One region of the Pseudoalteromonas sp. SD03 genome, then DNA from elsewhere that is predicted to be linked to it. Evidence: riboswitches for the same ligand, from Rfam matches in the RefSeq annotation. Region 1 holds a riboswitch; the other holds the start of a gene.

Region 1 (7,704 bases):
GCAAACTCTGACGTTTTTACCGCGTATGTTATTAACCTTGTTAATGGTGGTATTTGCAGGCCATTGGATGCTACAAATTTTGATTGATTGGTTTGATAAGCTCAAATTTATGTTACCTGGGGTATTTGGTTGAGCTCATTACTCTCTTTAACGTCTACTGATTTAGTCAGCTGGATGGGCACGCTTTGGTGGCCATTTGTGCGTTTTTCTGCACTTTTATGGTCTATGCCGGTATTTGATAATCCGGCAGTAACGCCGCGCTCACGTATTTTAGTGTCTATGATGTTGGCTTTTTTAGTTGCTCCGCAGTTACCGCTAGCCCCTGCTATCGACTTGTTTTCTTTAGATGCCGCCATTTTAACCTTCGAGCAAATTATTTTTGGGGTAATGATGGGTCTATCACTGCGTATTTTGTTTGAAGTAATGGCAATGATAGGGCTGATATTATCCATGCAGATGGGTTTGTCGATGGCGCTTGTTATGGACCCCGGTAGTGGTAACCAAGTTGCCCTGTTAGGGCAATTATTTTGGATTATGTGTGCCTTATTATTTTTTGCTGTTGATGGCCACCTGATAACTCTACAAGTTATGGTGGAGAGTTTTCATAGTTTTCCGATTGGGCGCAGTATTTATGAGTTTGATATTCAATCGATCATTATGCTATTTGCGTGGATGTTTTCCTCTGCTTTACTGCTTTCGCTACCAGGGATAGTCGCCATGTTATTGGTTAACTTAACCTTTGGTGTGGCAAGTAGAGCAGCGCCGTCATTGAATATTTTTGTATTGGGTTTTCCTATGTCGCTGTTGATGGGCTTTTTCTGTGTATTTATGACCTTAGAGTACACCGGAAGTGCGTTTTCAAGGCTAACGTATCATGTGCTAACAACCTTTGCACAGGCGATGAGGTAGCGGTATGTCTGAAAATAGCTCGCAAGAAAAAACAGAACAACCCACAGAGAAACGGCTAAAAAAAGCCAAAGAAGACGGCCAAGTTGCGCGCTCAAAAGAGCTTAACACCGCTATTTTATTAATGGTTAGTATTGCTGGGCTATTGTGGTTTGCCAATTTATTTTACAGCTTATTTGTTAACTTAATGAACAGCACCATGGTGCTGGATCACACAATTATAAATAACAAAAAAATGATGCCCATCGCATTGGGTGACGCCATTATGAATATGCTATCCACCCTTACGCCGTTTTTATTATTAAGCTTTTGCGCAATGTGGATCACTGGGTGTTTACCGGGTGGGTTTGTGTTTTCAAAAAAACTGGTCGCACTAAAAATGAGCAAGCTCAACCCATTAACCGGGTTAGGCAAAATGTTTGGTAAACAGTCGTTAGTTGAGCTGCTTAAATCGATATTAAAAATAACCTTACTGGCGATTTGCTTATATACCTTTTTAACCAAGCTGTGGATGCAGCTCATGGTATTACAAAACTTAGATATCAAAGTGGCGATAGGCCAAGGTATTGAACTGTTATTTTTATCGTTAATGATCACGGTAACTTTACTACTTTTTATTGCAGTTATTGATGTGCCTTTTCAGCAAAAACAGATTGCCGATAAAATAAAAATGACCCACCAAGAGGTAAAAGAAGAGCGTAAATCTTCTGACGGCAGCCCTGAAATTAAAAATAAAATTAGGCAAATACAGTATCAGCAATCAAACCGAAAAATTGAAGAGCGCGTTCCCACTGCCGATGTCATTGTCACCAATCCAACTCATTATGCTGTGGCAATAAAGTACAGTGAAGAGGCAGCTAAAGCCCCTTATGTTGTCGCCAAAGGCGTGGATGAAATGGCGCTGAGAATACGCGAAGTGGCCCGTATGAATAACAAAGAAATAATAGAAATCCCCGCATTAGCACGGGCTATTTATTTCTCGACCCGGGTCGACCAAGAAGTGCCCAACGGCTTATACAGCGCAGTTGCCTATGTACTGACCTATGTATTGCAACTAAAAGCATACAAGCAAGGACGTGGGCAAGCACCCGCAGCCTTACCTGAATTAACAATCCCTAAAAACTTACAGAAACCTTAGATGTTGGAGTTATAATTTGAACTGGCGCAGTTTTACTCAACCTTATACCGCTATTCCTATTTTGCTGTTAGCTGTTTTGTCGATGGTTATTTTGCCATTACCAGGATGGCTATTAGATGCATTATTCACTTTTAACATTGTATTGTCGGTGATTGTATTGTTAGTGGCGGTATCTACTAAAAAGCCGCTCGATTTTTCTGTATTTCCGACTATTTTGTTAGTCGCCACCTTGATGCGTTTAACACTAAACATTGCCTCAACACGTGTGGTATTGCTGCATGGCCATGAAGGCTCCGATGTGGCAGGTCGCGTTATCCAAGCGTTTGGTGAAGTGGTTATAGGCGGTAACTACGTCGTTGGTATTGTGGTGTTTGTTATTTTAATGGTGATTAACTTTGTGGTTATTACCAAAGGCGGTGAGCGTATTTCTGAGGTGGCTGCACGCTTTACTCTAGACGCTATGCCCGGTAAACAAATGGCAATTGACGCGGATTTAAATGCTGGATTAATTGGCCCTGAGCAAGCAAAAGAGCGACGCAGCACCATAGCCCAAGAGGCCGATTTTTATGGCTCTATGGATGGTGCCTCAAAGTTTGTGCGCGGTGATGCCATTGCCGGTTTAATTATTTTAGTGATTAACCTACTCGGTGGTGTATCAATAGGTGCTTTTCAACATGGTTTAAGTTTAGCCGAAGCGTTTCAACGTTTTGCCCTATTAACCATAGGTGATGGCTTAGTTGCACAAATCCCCTCGTTGCTGTTAGCCGTTGCTGCTGCAATTATTGTTACGCGAATGAACGATGAAGGTGATGTGAGTGAAGCAGTCGGTAAGCAGTTACTTGCCTCTCCGCGTGTTATTTTTACCGCCGCTTTAATCATGGTCACGCTTGGTATTGTGCCAGGGATGCCAACTGTCGCCTTTTTAGCATTTGCTGCGCCATTGTTTTATGTTGCTTGGCGATTGCAGCGCTCTCTCCCCGATAACTCCTTAATTGAAGCAGAGCAGATGACCGACACCATTTTAAGTGAGCAACAAGCTCACTTAGAGTGGGGAGATATTTCTCATGTTGATAAGCTGTCGGTTGAGCTTGGCTTTCGTTTGGTTTATTTAGCAGATAAAGACAAAGGGGAAGAGCTGGTAAAAACCTTAAGAGGTGTGCGTAAAAATCTCTCTGAACAACTTGGGTTTTTATTACCGGAGATCAGAATAAAAGATAACCTGAAACTAAATCCACAAGAATACAAAGTAAACTTAGCGGGTGTACCCGTTGCCAGTGCCAATGTGAATGCCAAAGAGTTACTGGCGTTAAATACCGGGGATGTATATGGCTCGCTAGATGGTGAAATAACCACCGACCCTGCTTATGGGCTTGAAGCTGTATGGATAAAAGATGACAGCAAAACCCAAGCGTTGAATATGGGCTACTCAGTGGTAGATTTAGGCACCATTATTGCCACACACACTGGTAAGGTGATCAAAGAGCATTTAGATGAGCTATTCAGTTATGAGGATGTACAAAAACTCAATGAGCGTTTAAAAGAGATTTCACCTAGCTTAGCGGAAACCTTCGAAAAAGCCTTACCCACTAACTTGCAGCTTAAAGTCATTCGTTTATTGCTTAAAGAGCACATTAGCATTAAAGATATTGTCACCATTGCAGGCACTTTAATTGACAGTGTTGAGGTAACTAAAGATCCTATTCTACTGGTTTCAGATGTGCGCTGTGCTTTGCAAAAAGTATTAGTAAAACAGGTAATGGGTAATCGTGATGAACTCAGTGCTTACAGCTTAGATGAAAAACTAGAAAGTACCTTACAAAGCTCACTCGACCAAGCGATGCAAGCAGGCAAAGTTGTACTGGATAGTTTTGCGGTTGACCCTAATTTACTAGGCCAATTTCAACGCACTATGCCACTGATTGTCGAAGATATGAAATCAAGAGGGGTAACACCTACATTAATTGTGGTGCCACAGTTACGACCCTTGCTGGCACGTTACGCCAAAACCTTTACTAAAGGCAGCTTAGTAGTTCTTTCTTATAATGAAATTCCAGATACCATTCGTGTTGATATACTCGGATCGTTGGGATAATTAGTTAGATTTCATCTATCAAATGAACTTAGCATGAATTTTGTAAGTAATATTTGCAATTAATTCTATTTAACTATAGTCTATTGTTTTTATTATACATAGTTACTAGTTTTTATGTTGGTAAAAAACAATGCATAAGTAAATTAAATGGCAAACTATGCGAAAGCATAGGACGCAAAGCTTCCAGTCTAAGGCAATCGCTACGATCGTGGGGTTACATTAACTTAGTGATATTAATTAATACCTTGTTTGTATTTGTTGTATTTCGCTATTCATTTAAAAAACTTAATTGTTCTCTAAACTTATACGGAATACTCATGAACGGATTTCCTAACATTATTAAATTTGCACTTCCTTGTGCATTATTTTTAACGCAATCAGGGCAGGCTGCAGAACAAAATCTGGTCCAAAGTTATGAAAACTCGACTTGGACTGTTAAGGGCGATTCTTTCGCTTGTTCGCTACAACAGCGCTTTGAAAATTATGCGTTGCTTGAAGTTAAAACCGTGCCAGCACAGCAGCAACAACTTGTGTTTACTTGGCTTTTAAAAGATAAGCCAATAACCCGCTTGCACGTTTCATCACGCAAAGCCGATTGGCAATCAGCAAATACAGTACTCACCCCACTTAACTTCACATCAACAGATATCGAAGACAATAAAGTGCAATTTTCAGCGGATGTAAGTGCTTTACTTCGTTTAATTAAGCAAGGTGGTTGGTTAGACACTTTAGTCAGCTTTAAAGATGAGCAGTTGCGCCTAACGTTTACCAATACCCATAGCGATGAAATAGTTGCAGATTATCAACAGTGTTTAAATAACCTTTCTCCGCTTTCTTGGGAGCAAGCACGTGATCATCAGTTACAGTTTGCCAGCGGGCAGCGCACGGTAACAGCTGAAAAAGACTTAAAATTTCTAAAGGATTTAGTGCGTTATATTTCTTTAGACAATCGCGTTAGTAAAGTACTTGTGGATGGCCACACCGATAATACAGGCTCGCCGCTATCTAATCGGCTGCTTTCAAAAGAAAGAGCGGATGACGTAGCTTCAAGACTCATTGAATTTGGTTTACCCAAAGACATGTTAGAAGTGAGAGCGCATGGTCAACGCTACCCCATTATTAAAAATTCAAAGCAGGGCGCATCGTCTAATCGCCGTGTTTTAGTTCGTCTTTTCAGACACTCAAGTTAATTGCATCGTAAGGGAATTATATGAGTCAAAGATACCTCTTATGGATCAGTGAACAACAGCCAACGCCTGAAATTCAGCAAGTTGTATTTGCCGAAAATTTTAAGTTTTTGCATACAAACTCCATCAGCGATGCGGTTAGTCACTGTCTTATTAATAAACCTGAGCTCGTGTTTGTTGATGCTGATACTCAACAACTCGAGCTGGTTGAATTAGTAAAATTACTGCGCAAAACATGCCCAACTTCACAAATTGTGACTTTAGTGGATTCATCGCAAAGTGAAATTGCTTCAAAAACAATTAATACCGGTGGCGCTGTTGATTATCTCTTAAAACCTTTCTTTGCTGAACAGCTTAAAAAAACAATCAGAAACACTGATTCAATGAAGCATGGGTTTGAAGATTTAATCGCTGTTTCTACTAAATCACAGCAAGTATTACGTTTAGCCAACCGCGCTGCACATACCTCAGCAGGCGTGTTAATCACCGGCGAGTCTGGAACAGGTAAAGAGAAGCTCGCGCACTTTATTCATAAAGCTTCAGATCGCAAAGATAAGCCATTTATTGCAGTTAACTGTGCTGCTATCCCAGAAAATATGCTCGAAGCTATGTTATTTGGATTTAATAAAGGTGCGTTTACCGGCGCTGTAAATACCCAGCCAGGCAAATTTGAAATAGCCAATGGCGGTACTATTTTACTCGATGAAATTACTGAGCTACCGCTCGATTTACAAGCTAAGTTACTGCGCGTATTGCAAGAGCGCGAAGTTGAAAGACTGGGTAGTCATCAAAAAATCAATTTAGATATACGCATTATTGCCGCCTCCAACCGCGTACTGCGTGAACAGGTTGAGCAAGGCGCTTTTCGTGAAGACTTATTTTATCGTTTAGATGTATTACCACTTAGTTGGCCTGCACTTCGGGATCGTGTTGATGACATCATCCCATTGGCTTATCACTTTATCAAAAAATATGGCAACTCTGAGTTTCATATTAGTAAACAAGCAGAAGATGTGATGCTTTGTTACAACTGGCCAGGGAATGTGCGTGAAATTGAAAACGTAATCCAACGCGCCTTAGTGATGGCAAGAGGGGCAGAGATTCAGGTTGAAGACTTAAATTTACCGCAATGCTCACCGGCGGCGGCAGCTTATTGTGCCACCCAGTTAAAAGAAAATAAAAAGCAGGCAGAATTTGATTACATATACAGTTTGTTGAGTCGATTTAAAGGGCATCGTACCCAAACAGCACAGGCGCTTGGGGTAACTACCCGAGCATTAAGATACAAAATTGCCGCAATGCGTGAATGCGGTATTGATATTGATGCAATTGCATAATTTGAAGGAAAAATAAAATGTCGCCAATTGAAAGTCAACAAATGATGCTGGGCAAAATGATGGACATGCAAAAAATTGCAGGTCCAGAAAGTATAGAGCCGGCTGCTATCAGTAATCAAAATGTAAATATTAGCGAAGATTTTAAGCATGTTATTCGCTCTATCAACGCCCAACAAAATATAGCTGGTGAGATGGTAAAAGCCGTTGATACCGGTGAAAGTGAAGACGTAGTAGGGGCGATGATTGCCAGTCAAAAAGCAGGGCTTAGTTTTTCTATGCTAATGGAAATGCGCAATAAAGTGCTCAATGGCATTGATGATGTCATGCGCATGTCACTGTAGAGGCTGATATGAAAGGAGAATTAGCAAAAGTACCTGAGCAAAATGAGAATAACCTAAAAGAAAGAGTGGTTAATCTCTCAAATAAATTAAATTTTGGTAGCTCAGGTGACAGAAGTGTCGCGACCATTGCTCTACTAGCGACATTAGTAGCGGCAACCATAGTCCTTATTTTATGGACATCGGCTAAAAACTACGTGCCGCTCTACGGTAACCAAGAAAGCTACGATAAAGCCAATATTTTAGAGATTTTAGATAAAGAGCAAATCACGTTTCGCATTGATACCGATAGCGGTAATATTTTGGTTCCTCAAGAAAAGCTGGCGGATGCACGTATTACGCTTGCAGCCAGAGGAATAAAAGCCTCTATGCCTGAGGGAATTGAAAATATTAGCGATAAAGTGTCTATGGGCACCAGTCAATTTATCGAATCTATGCAATACCAACATGCCTTAGAAGGTGAGCTGGCGCGCACCATTATTAACATGCAAGGTATTCGTAACGCGCGCGTACATTTAGCGGTACCTAAACGCAGCTTGTTTGTTGGTCGTACTGAGCAAAAAACCGCAGCGTCTGTGATGGTTGATTTAGCGCCAGGCCATGAGCTTAAACCAGAGCAAGTGGAAGCCATTATTGCACTGATTATTGGCAGTGTGCCAGGGCTTGATTCTCGTTCTGTGTCGGTGGTGGATCAGCGCGGTAAACT
Region 2 (7,704 bases), 460 kb from region 1:
AAACCCTTTATTTGCTTATTTAGGTTAGTTTTAACTGTAACAAGTTCTGCCTGAGCAGAAATCATTTTAGGGTGTTTAGGGCCATAAACCTCACTAAGTTCACTCACCTTACGCTCAACCAATACAACTTCGCGTTTAACATCTTGTACTACACGATGCGAAGTAATTTCAGGCATACTGCCAAGTAACTCTATGTTATCGTTACCATATTCGTTAATAACACGGTTAATGCTTTCAAGGTTGTTTTTAGTCGCGCGAGCATCTACTAACTGTTTTGAGGTTTGCTCAAGCTCTTGGGTAACAAGCCCTGCTATACCTTCTATATCAACCAGTTTTTGTTCTTCTCGGTAAGCTTGTAGGCGTGCTTCAGAGTTATCTAGTTGTATACGTAGCTCTGATAAACGCGTATTTAACCAGCTCGATGCCTGCTGAGTAATACCCATCTTAGCGCGCATTTGGCTTTCTATATAAACCTCACCGATAGTATTAGCTACTAAGGCAGCTAATTTAGGATCACTAGATTCATATTTAAGACTAACTAATTGAGTATTCATGATAGGGGATACACTTAAACGCGATTTAAATGTAGCGAGTAAACCCAACATTTCACGCTCGGCTTGCTCCTCCTCTGTAAGAACAGAGCTTTCTTTTTTATTTAAAAAAGGCAAAAGCTGTTTAACCAGGCCTTTTAACTCGTCTGTTAGCGACGGCTTAGCAATAAAGTCGGTATGATCTTTTAAATTAAGTTTAGTAATTACCTCACGGGCAATACTATTTGACTTAATCACTTCAAACTGGGTTAAATAATACTCTTTTTTGGTAGAGTCTAAACCATAAATTTCATCAAAGCTGACTGCTTTGGCTTGCTCCGACTCAATCAATAAAGTGGCTGTGGCTTCATACTTAGGTACTAGGGTTAACGCAACCATTATAGTGAGTAAGGTAACTACAATAGCAAAACCTAAAATCTTCCATTTACTTTGCTTAATAACATTAAGATAAGCACCTAAATCAATAACTTCCTCGTTGTTGATAGGTTTTTCGGTGTGTGTATTCATTTTTTAATTACTGCCTTAAACTGCTTAAAACAAGCGCTGTTCTATTTTTATGGTGTCACCCGCTGCAATTTGGCTGTTTAAACTACCTTTTTGTTGCTGCTGTTTGGTTTGCTCTTTAAAAATAAATATTTTATCAACCGAGGCACGCTCGGTTAACCCACCGGCCAATGCTATTGCTTGATTTACCGTCATAGCAGGCTGGTAAGGGTATCCACCTGGCTTTTTAACTTCACCATGTATATAAAAAGGACGGTACTCTACTACTTGCGCATACACATTAGGGTTAACTAAATAGTCCGGCTGCAGGCCTTCGCTTATTGTTTGCTCAACTTGTGAAACACTTAAACCCACCAGTTTAACCTTACCTAAAAATGGGTAGTTTATCTCACCGCTATTACCAAGCAATGAGGTTACATCTAAATCAGGCTGACCAAATACTTTAATTTCTATTTTGTCACCTGCACCTAAAATATAGTTTTGCGAATCACTCGCAAAACTACAAAAGCTCAGTAACAATATTAAGCAAGTTAAAATTTTAACCTTCATTCATTTCCCTTTAATGCAAATGTAAAGTTAAGGCCAACAATTACGCGGTCAAATTCAATATTAGTTTGGGTTGAATTACGGTCAATAAAATCAACATAGCCGGTTACCATGCCAAAGTTACTGGCTAAATAATTTAAGCCAAGGCGCGCATTTTTAACTTTGTCTTTACGGTTAAAACTACCAGAGTACTGTTGATCAACATAATTAGCACTTACTACCGAGCTCAAAAAATCGCTCCAATCGTGCTGCCACGTTGCACCGTAAACACTTTCGCGAATGTAATCGCCTTCTAGCAATGGGTCTTTAGCGGCACGGCTAGTAACTAGTTGTAAGGTTGAATAAGTCAACGGCTTCCAAACTGCAGCAGCCTCCCAACTTAAACCACTAAAGTTATCACGCAGGTTTGACTCAAAATCTTTATTTTGATAACCCACTTTAAATGACCCAGTGGTAACGGCTGTGGCTTCCCACTCCATACCCAATAATACTTTTACGTCGTCTGAATCACGGGTAATACCGTTTGAGTCAATTACATCGTAACGGTAGTTTTCTTGTTTAACCTCTAAAAAGGCACGCGTACCAGCTTGGGTGTTGTAATAACCAATAATACCCAACATAGGTTTATCGTAATCGCGGTACTGCGATATGGCCGTAAAATTTTGGTAATTTTTGTTATAATAACCCGCTGTTAAAGCAACCTGAGCTTTAGAGCTTTGTGCGCCGTATTCGTAGCGAGCAGTTAGGTTTTGTTGCTGATAATTTACAAGCTCATCTAGAGCGCTGCCCTGGCCTTCAGTTAATCCGCCACCACGTGGCTCGTACAACCAGTCGGCATCACCAGTAACATCTAAACGGTGTTGACTAGTAAACTCTTTATGCACACCTGCGCCTACATTTACTTGAGTAAAGTTATCGGTTGTGTCTTTATTATGAAACGACGTGCTTGATGCAATATCAAACTTATAGCTATCTGGACCATCTTCAATTAAGGCATTTAAACTCGGCGCTATGTTCCATATTAAACGTGACTGAGTGGCAGACGGCGTCATAAAAAAGTTGTCGTTGCTGCTCACACCTAACTGTAGCGTAGGTGTAATCTCGGCGCCGTCTTTAGTCATTACACTGCCTGGTTGTAATTCTACCGCCAATGCAGGTGCACTTAAGCCCAACGCAACAAGTAAAGTGGTAATTGTATTAGTACGCATTTTCACTTTTAAATCCCTTAAAAATTGTCATAAAAATTATTTTTACATCAAACCATAAAGACCAATGTTTAATGTAATGTAGGTCGTATTCAACTCGCTTGGCCATTTTATCTAAAGTATCGGTTTCGCCGCGCCAGCCGTTAATTTGTGCCCAACCGGTAATACCCGGTTTGGTTTTATGCCTAAACATATAAAACTCTACTTTTTTTCGGTATTCTTCGTTGTGGGCAACCGCATGAGGCCTTGGGCCAACAATAGACATATCGCCTTTTAAAACATTTATAAACTGCGGCAGTTCGTCAAGGCTAGTGCGGCGCAAAAAGCCACCTAACGGAGTTATTCGGGCATCGTTTTTAGTTGCCTGAGTCACCACATCGCTGTTTTCGGTTACCGTCATCGAGCGGAACTTCCACACTTTTATTTTGCGGCCATCTAAGCCATAGCGATCTTGCTTAAATATAATAGGCCCTTTAGATGTCAGCTTTATGGCGGCAGCAATAGTCAATAATAGAGGGGTGATTAAAGTAACAATAATAGCCGAAACAACTATATCTTCTGTGCGCTTTATAAATTCATGAGCACCAATACACGGTGCTTCAAACACGCTTAATGTATCAACATCACCCACATGCTCAATGCGAGCATGTATTAAATTCGAGAGTAAAAAGTCAGGCACTATGTGCACGTCAACGGTGGTATCACCTAGCTGTAATAAAATATCAGCTATGCGTTTTTGTGCTTTCATGGGGAGCGCTATATACAGTATATCTATTTCACCATTACGAGCGGCATCTACTGCACTTTGTATACCGCCCTCAACACCCTGCTTTTCAAGTTGTTCAAATAAACGTTCAGGGCTTCTGTCATCGTAAAAACCTTTAAAGTTAAACCCAAGCTCATCGTGTTTGACTATTTCAGCATGTAAATAAGCAGCAGACTCTGTAGCACCAATAATGGCAACATTGCGTTGCGATAGTCCTAATTTACGACGGCTACGTTTATATAAATAAACCCCTAAACGCCAAACATATAAATACGCCACACTAAGCATAAACCAAATCGCGATTCCCACGCGAGAAAGTGACTCAGTAAACTTAAATAAAAAAGAAACAACCAGTAAAAACGCAAAGGCAATTAAAACACTACCCCAGGCACACATTACCATTGTTCTAAATTTGCCAGCTCGCCAAGAGCGATAGGTAGAAAAAAGCTCAGCGCTGTATAAATAGCTAAGTGCAACAGTTAGCGCAGAGGCGGCATAGATAGGAGTAAGTTTAAAACTATAGATTAAAGCAGCACACTGAAATGCTAAAAACAGCGCAAATATATCAAATAAACGGTAAAAATTGGCATCAGAAGAACCTGAAGGTTTGAATGTCCTTGAAGATGTCATACTACTGTTCCTTATAGAAGCCCAATATGGACTAAATCCCCTACACAACTAAACTAAATAATATCCCATCACACTTATTTATACAATATAAAAACCCGTATTTAAGTATTAAAAAAAGGCGCAGCTATATATTTAAAAACCAGCTATCGTAATTTAATAAATCAAATTAATTTTTGGGTTATCTCTATTATTTTCATTTAATTAGTTCATGTCTAATCTAAGAAATAATATTTTTATATTTAGAAGAATGTTAATCTGTTTGTTATCTGATGAATAAGAGCTAATATGAGTGGTAATTGAAAGGGCAAACTTGATGAAAGTCTTGGACGCAAAACTTCCGGCCTAACGAACTATCTGTGGTAGCGGGGTTGCAATACAGATATTTAATATCTTATTACTTATTACCTTTCTATGTAATTTCTAAGGTAATTGTGATGAATAAAAAATGTTTATTAATAATATTATTTTTAATATTAAACTCAACATTAACCCAATCGCAGACTGTTTACATTGCCCCTACCGGTAATGGTCACGGTTATTCTGTAGACACACCAGCACATATCAGTAAAATAAATCAGCTAATGATGGATACTGATGTTAATAAAGTCAATATTTTACCTGGAATATACCAACAAAATGATGCCCTTTATCTGTACGGTGGTAATCATCATGTCGAAGTCATCGGCATAGGAAAAGTAACCTTCAGAAGTGACTTTAACTACTACTCTGGAGGAAACTCTGGTTTGGTGATAGCAAGAAGTAACATTTCATTCGAAAATATATCTTTTTTAAATACTCGTTATTGTTTTAGGTTTAAAAATAATCCAGTAAGCAATGTATCCTTTAGAAGGATTAACGCTTTAAACACTTCAACCTGCATCGAGTTCGACTATGACTTAGATAAAACTGTTGCAGATATATCAATCAATGAGTTAAGTTCAGTAGGATATTATAAATCAGGCATTAGAATAAATGGCTCCAATACACAAAATATAAGTATTACAAATACTGTTATTAATGGATTGTCAACATCTACAGAGGAAGAACGCGACTGTTATATTTCTGGGCTAAGTATTAGTGGACAATCAAAAAATATATTTTTGGATAAAGTTTCTATTTTCAATAATATTGGCCGTGTTGATAACTGCGGAAGCTATCAACAAGGCGATGGTATAGTTGTTAACTCTGGTGCTCAAAATATATCAATTAATAATACAACAGTATCTAACAGTAGAGACGCAGATTTTGATATAAAGGGGTCCAATGTAACATTAAACAGAATTAAGTCACTATCTGGAAAAGGAACCAGATACAACTTAAAATTGTGGTTTAATAGTTTTACATGCGATGAATGCTACATAAATGCAGCAAATAGTTCTGTTATACAAACGGTAGGCTCAACAGTTAGATTAACAGATTCAACAATAAGAATTAAAGAAACATCGAAAATTTGCGACATAAGATACAATGACAATAATGCATCGACTGTTCGCTTTACAAACTCAGTATTTTTACTCGATGGTCAATTTAATGACATATTACCCCATTTAGAACAATGTAATTAACATACCCTTATTAACTTTTAAACCAATCCCAAACACCCAATGAAAATCCCTTAAACATATCTATTCCGAGAGCTGACTTAATCAAATATAAAAACAAAAAAGTAAGTACTGTTATTAGTGAAAAAACACCGATAAAAAATATAGCTTGCGCAACACTCGCTATTTTCTGTTCTTTAATACTCAGTACTCGCCTATTACGGCCAGCTAATAAAACATAGTAGTATCTATATCTAAATATTTTAATCACTCCCCTATAATCGATTACATGATTACCCCATTGTCTGGCTCCAATGGCTATTTTCAAGTGAGAGAGCTGTTCTTCTGTAAAACTATCCTGAATACTTTTAGGCATCCTTTCTAATAAACTTTTTACTGCAGGATCTGATCGTAATTCTGACAAAATAATTCTTACTTAGTTATAAAGATTTGATGTCTTTATTTAAACAAATAAAAAAGCCAATTAATAATTAATTGGCTTTTTTCAATTTAAAAACTTACTTTAGATTAGCAGAGCGAAAAGTGTTTGTTTTTTGCCAACTATTATCAAGCTGTGTTGGTAAAGTTCCATCTTGATTAATGTTAGTACCTGAGAATGAATGTTGATTCCAAATTCTTGTCGCAGGCGCAAATCTACAACTCGTGTTTGCATTTTCTAATACGGTTAACCCTGTATTTTTAGCTGACTCACCTAACCAAGAGTTACTCGCAGTTAGAATAATCTGTCCATTGCCGTCACCATTCAAATCTGCAACAAATGGGTATTCCCACAATGTAGCGTTACTGTTTTCTTTGCTGAAAAGAAGTGAACCATCATGAGCAAATATTTTAAATGACTCTTGATCATTATGCAGCACTTCAACTTTACCATCACCGTTAAAATCAAATAATGATAAACCCGTTTTTGAGCTACGGTCACTAATAGGGGCACGCCATTTTTCACTGTAACTGTAAACGCCCTCGTTCACTGTAACCTCAAAGGCCATAACACTTTCGCGGCCACTAACTACAACCTCTAAATTACCATTTCCATCTAAATCGGCAATAGCCAATGAACTGCTTCGATGAGTATTAGGTACAGAAATTGTCAAGTTAGGTGTAGAACCATCTAAAACTGATTGACCGTCATAAATGTTCAATCTAATTGACTCCGAAGAGTTTACATCAGCACCAAATTGAACAACATCAGGACTAGAGTCTTTATCAAAATCAGCAACAGCAGAAAATATTGGGTTATCTGATTCACTTATCATCTGATTCAAATCTTCAAGGACAATTAAACCCTCTATAGAGACACTCTCCTCGTCACTTTGCGAGCTTAATATATATAACTTCCCATTCGAAAGTATATCTAATTGATTATCGTTATTTGCATCAAACAATATTGAATCAGTACCGAATGAAGGAGCATCACTACCTGGCAATAATTTTACAAGAGGCCCTTGTAATCCATAAACCGTGTTCCCCATAATAAACTCTGCACCAGGGTTGCTAGAACTTAGTTCACCAACAACAATATTTCCCAAGGTACCGTCAGTATTATAAGAACGTTCTATAATACCTTGGGGTGAAATTACACCTACTTGATTTGAACTAATCGGGGCTATAACCTCAATTATTCCATCATTATCTAAATCGGCAGCTGCAAAGCTATATTTCCCAAGCGCAAACCCTGTAACCTCAAGGTTCCACATCTCGCTTCCGTCTTTACCATCGATCGCACGTATTACACCGCCTGAGTTTAAAGATGTGCCTGTATAGGTTGGGAAGATTAAGTCACTTATTCCATCGTTATTAATATCAATTGCAATTGGCGTTGCTAGTATTTGGTCATAGATTGGCAGATAATTAGCATTATCTCTATTCCAAGTATACTGCTCTGAAAGGTCTATGTTTTCACACAATGCGAGATCAGACTCTGGCAGATTGCCGTCAAATTC

What was found. A riboswitch is a leader RNA that binds a small molecule or an ion and turns the genes downstream of it on or off. The one in region 1 is predicted to bind cyclic di-GMP.
Region 2: linked by a shared signal. The riboswitch ahead of ABZP26_RS06960 (hypothetical protein) and the one ahead of ABZP26_RS04805 (OmpA family protein) in region 1 are both predicted to bind cyclic di-GMP.

Annotation. Positions count from the first base shown of each region.
Region 1 is NZ_CP162514.1:1,026,221-1,033,924, forward strand. It holds gene ABZP26_RS04785 (flagellar biosynthetic protein FliQ) at 1-133, shown strand, start outside; gene fliR (flagellar biosynthetic protein FliR) at 130-909, shown strand; gene flhB (flagellar biosynthesis protein FlhB) at 914-2,044, shown strand; gene flhA (flagellar biosynthesis protein FlhA) at 2,061-4,136, shown strand; cyclic di-GMP riboswitch class I at 4,276-4,358, shown strand; gene ABZP26_RS04805 (OmpA family protein) at 4,454-5,326, shown strand; gene ABZP26_RS04810 (sigma 54-interacting transcriptional regulator) at 5,347-6,660, shown strand; gene ABZP26_RS04815 (flagellar hook-basal body complex protein FliE) at 6,678-7,001, shown strand; gene fliF (flagellar basal-body MS-ring/collar protein FliF) at 7,010-7,704, shown strand, end outside.
Region 2 is NZ_CP162514.1:1,488,588-1,496,291, reverse strand. It holds gene ABZP26_RS06980 (GumC family protein) at 1-1,058, opposite strand, end outside; gene ABZP26_RS06975 (polysaccharide biosynthesis/export family protein) at 1,083-1,604, opposite strand; gene ABZP26_RS06970 (outer membrane beta-barrel protein) at 1,601-2,815, opposite strand; gene ABZP26_RS06965 (undecaprenyl-phosphate glucose phosphotransferase) at 2,799-4,202, opposite strand; cyclic di-GMP riboswitch class I at 4,496-4,578, shown strand; gene ABZP26_RS06960 (hypothetical protein) at 4,637-5,767, shown strand; gene ABZP26_RS06955 (hypothetical protein) at 5,778-6,167, opposite strand; gene ABZP26_RS06950 (choice-of-anchor A family protein) at 6,262-7,704, opposite strand, start outside.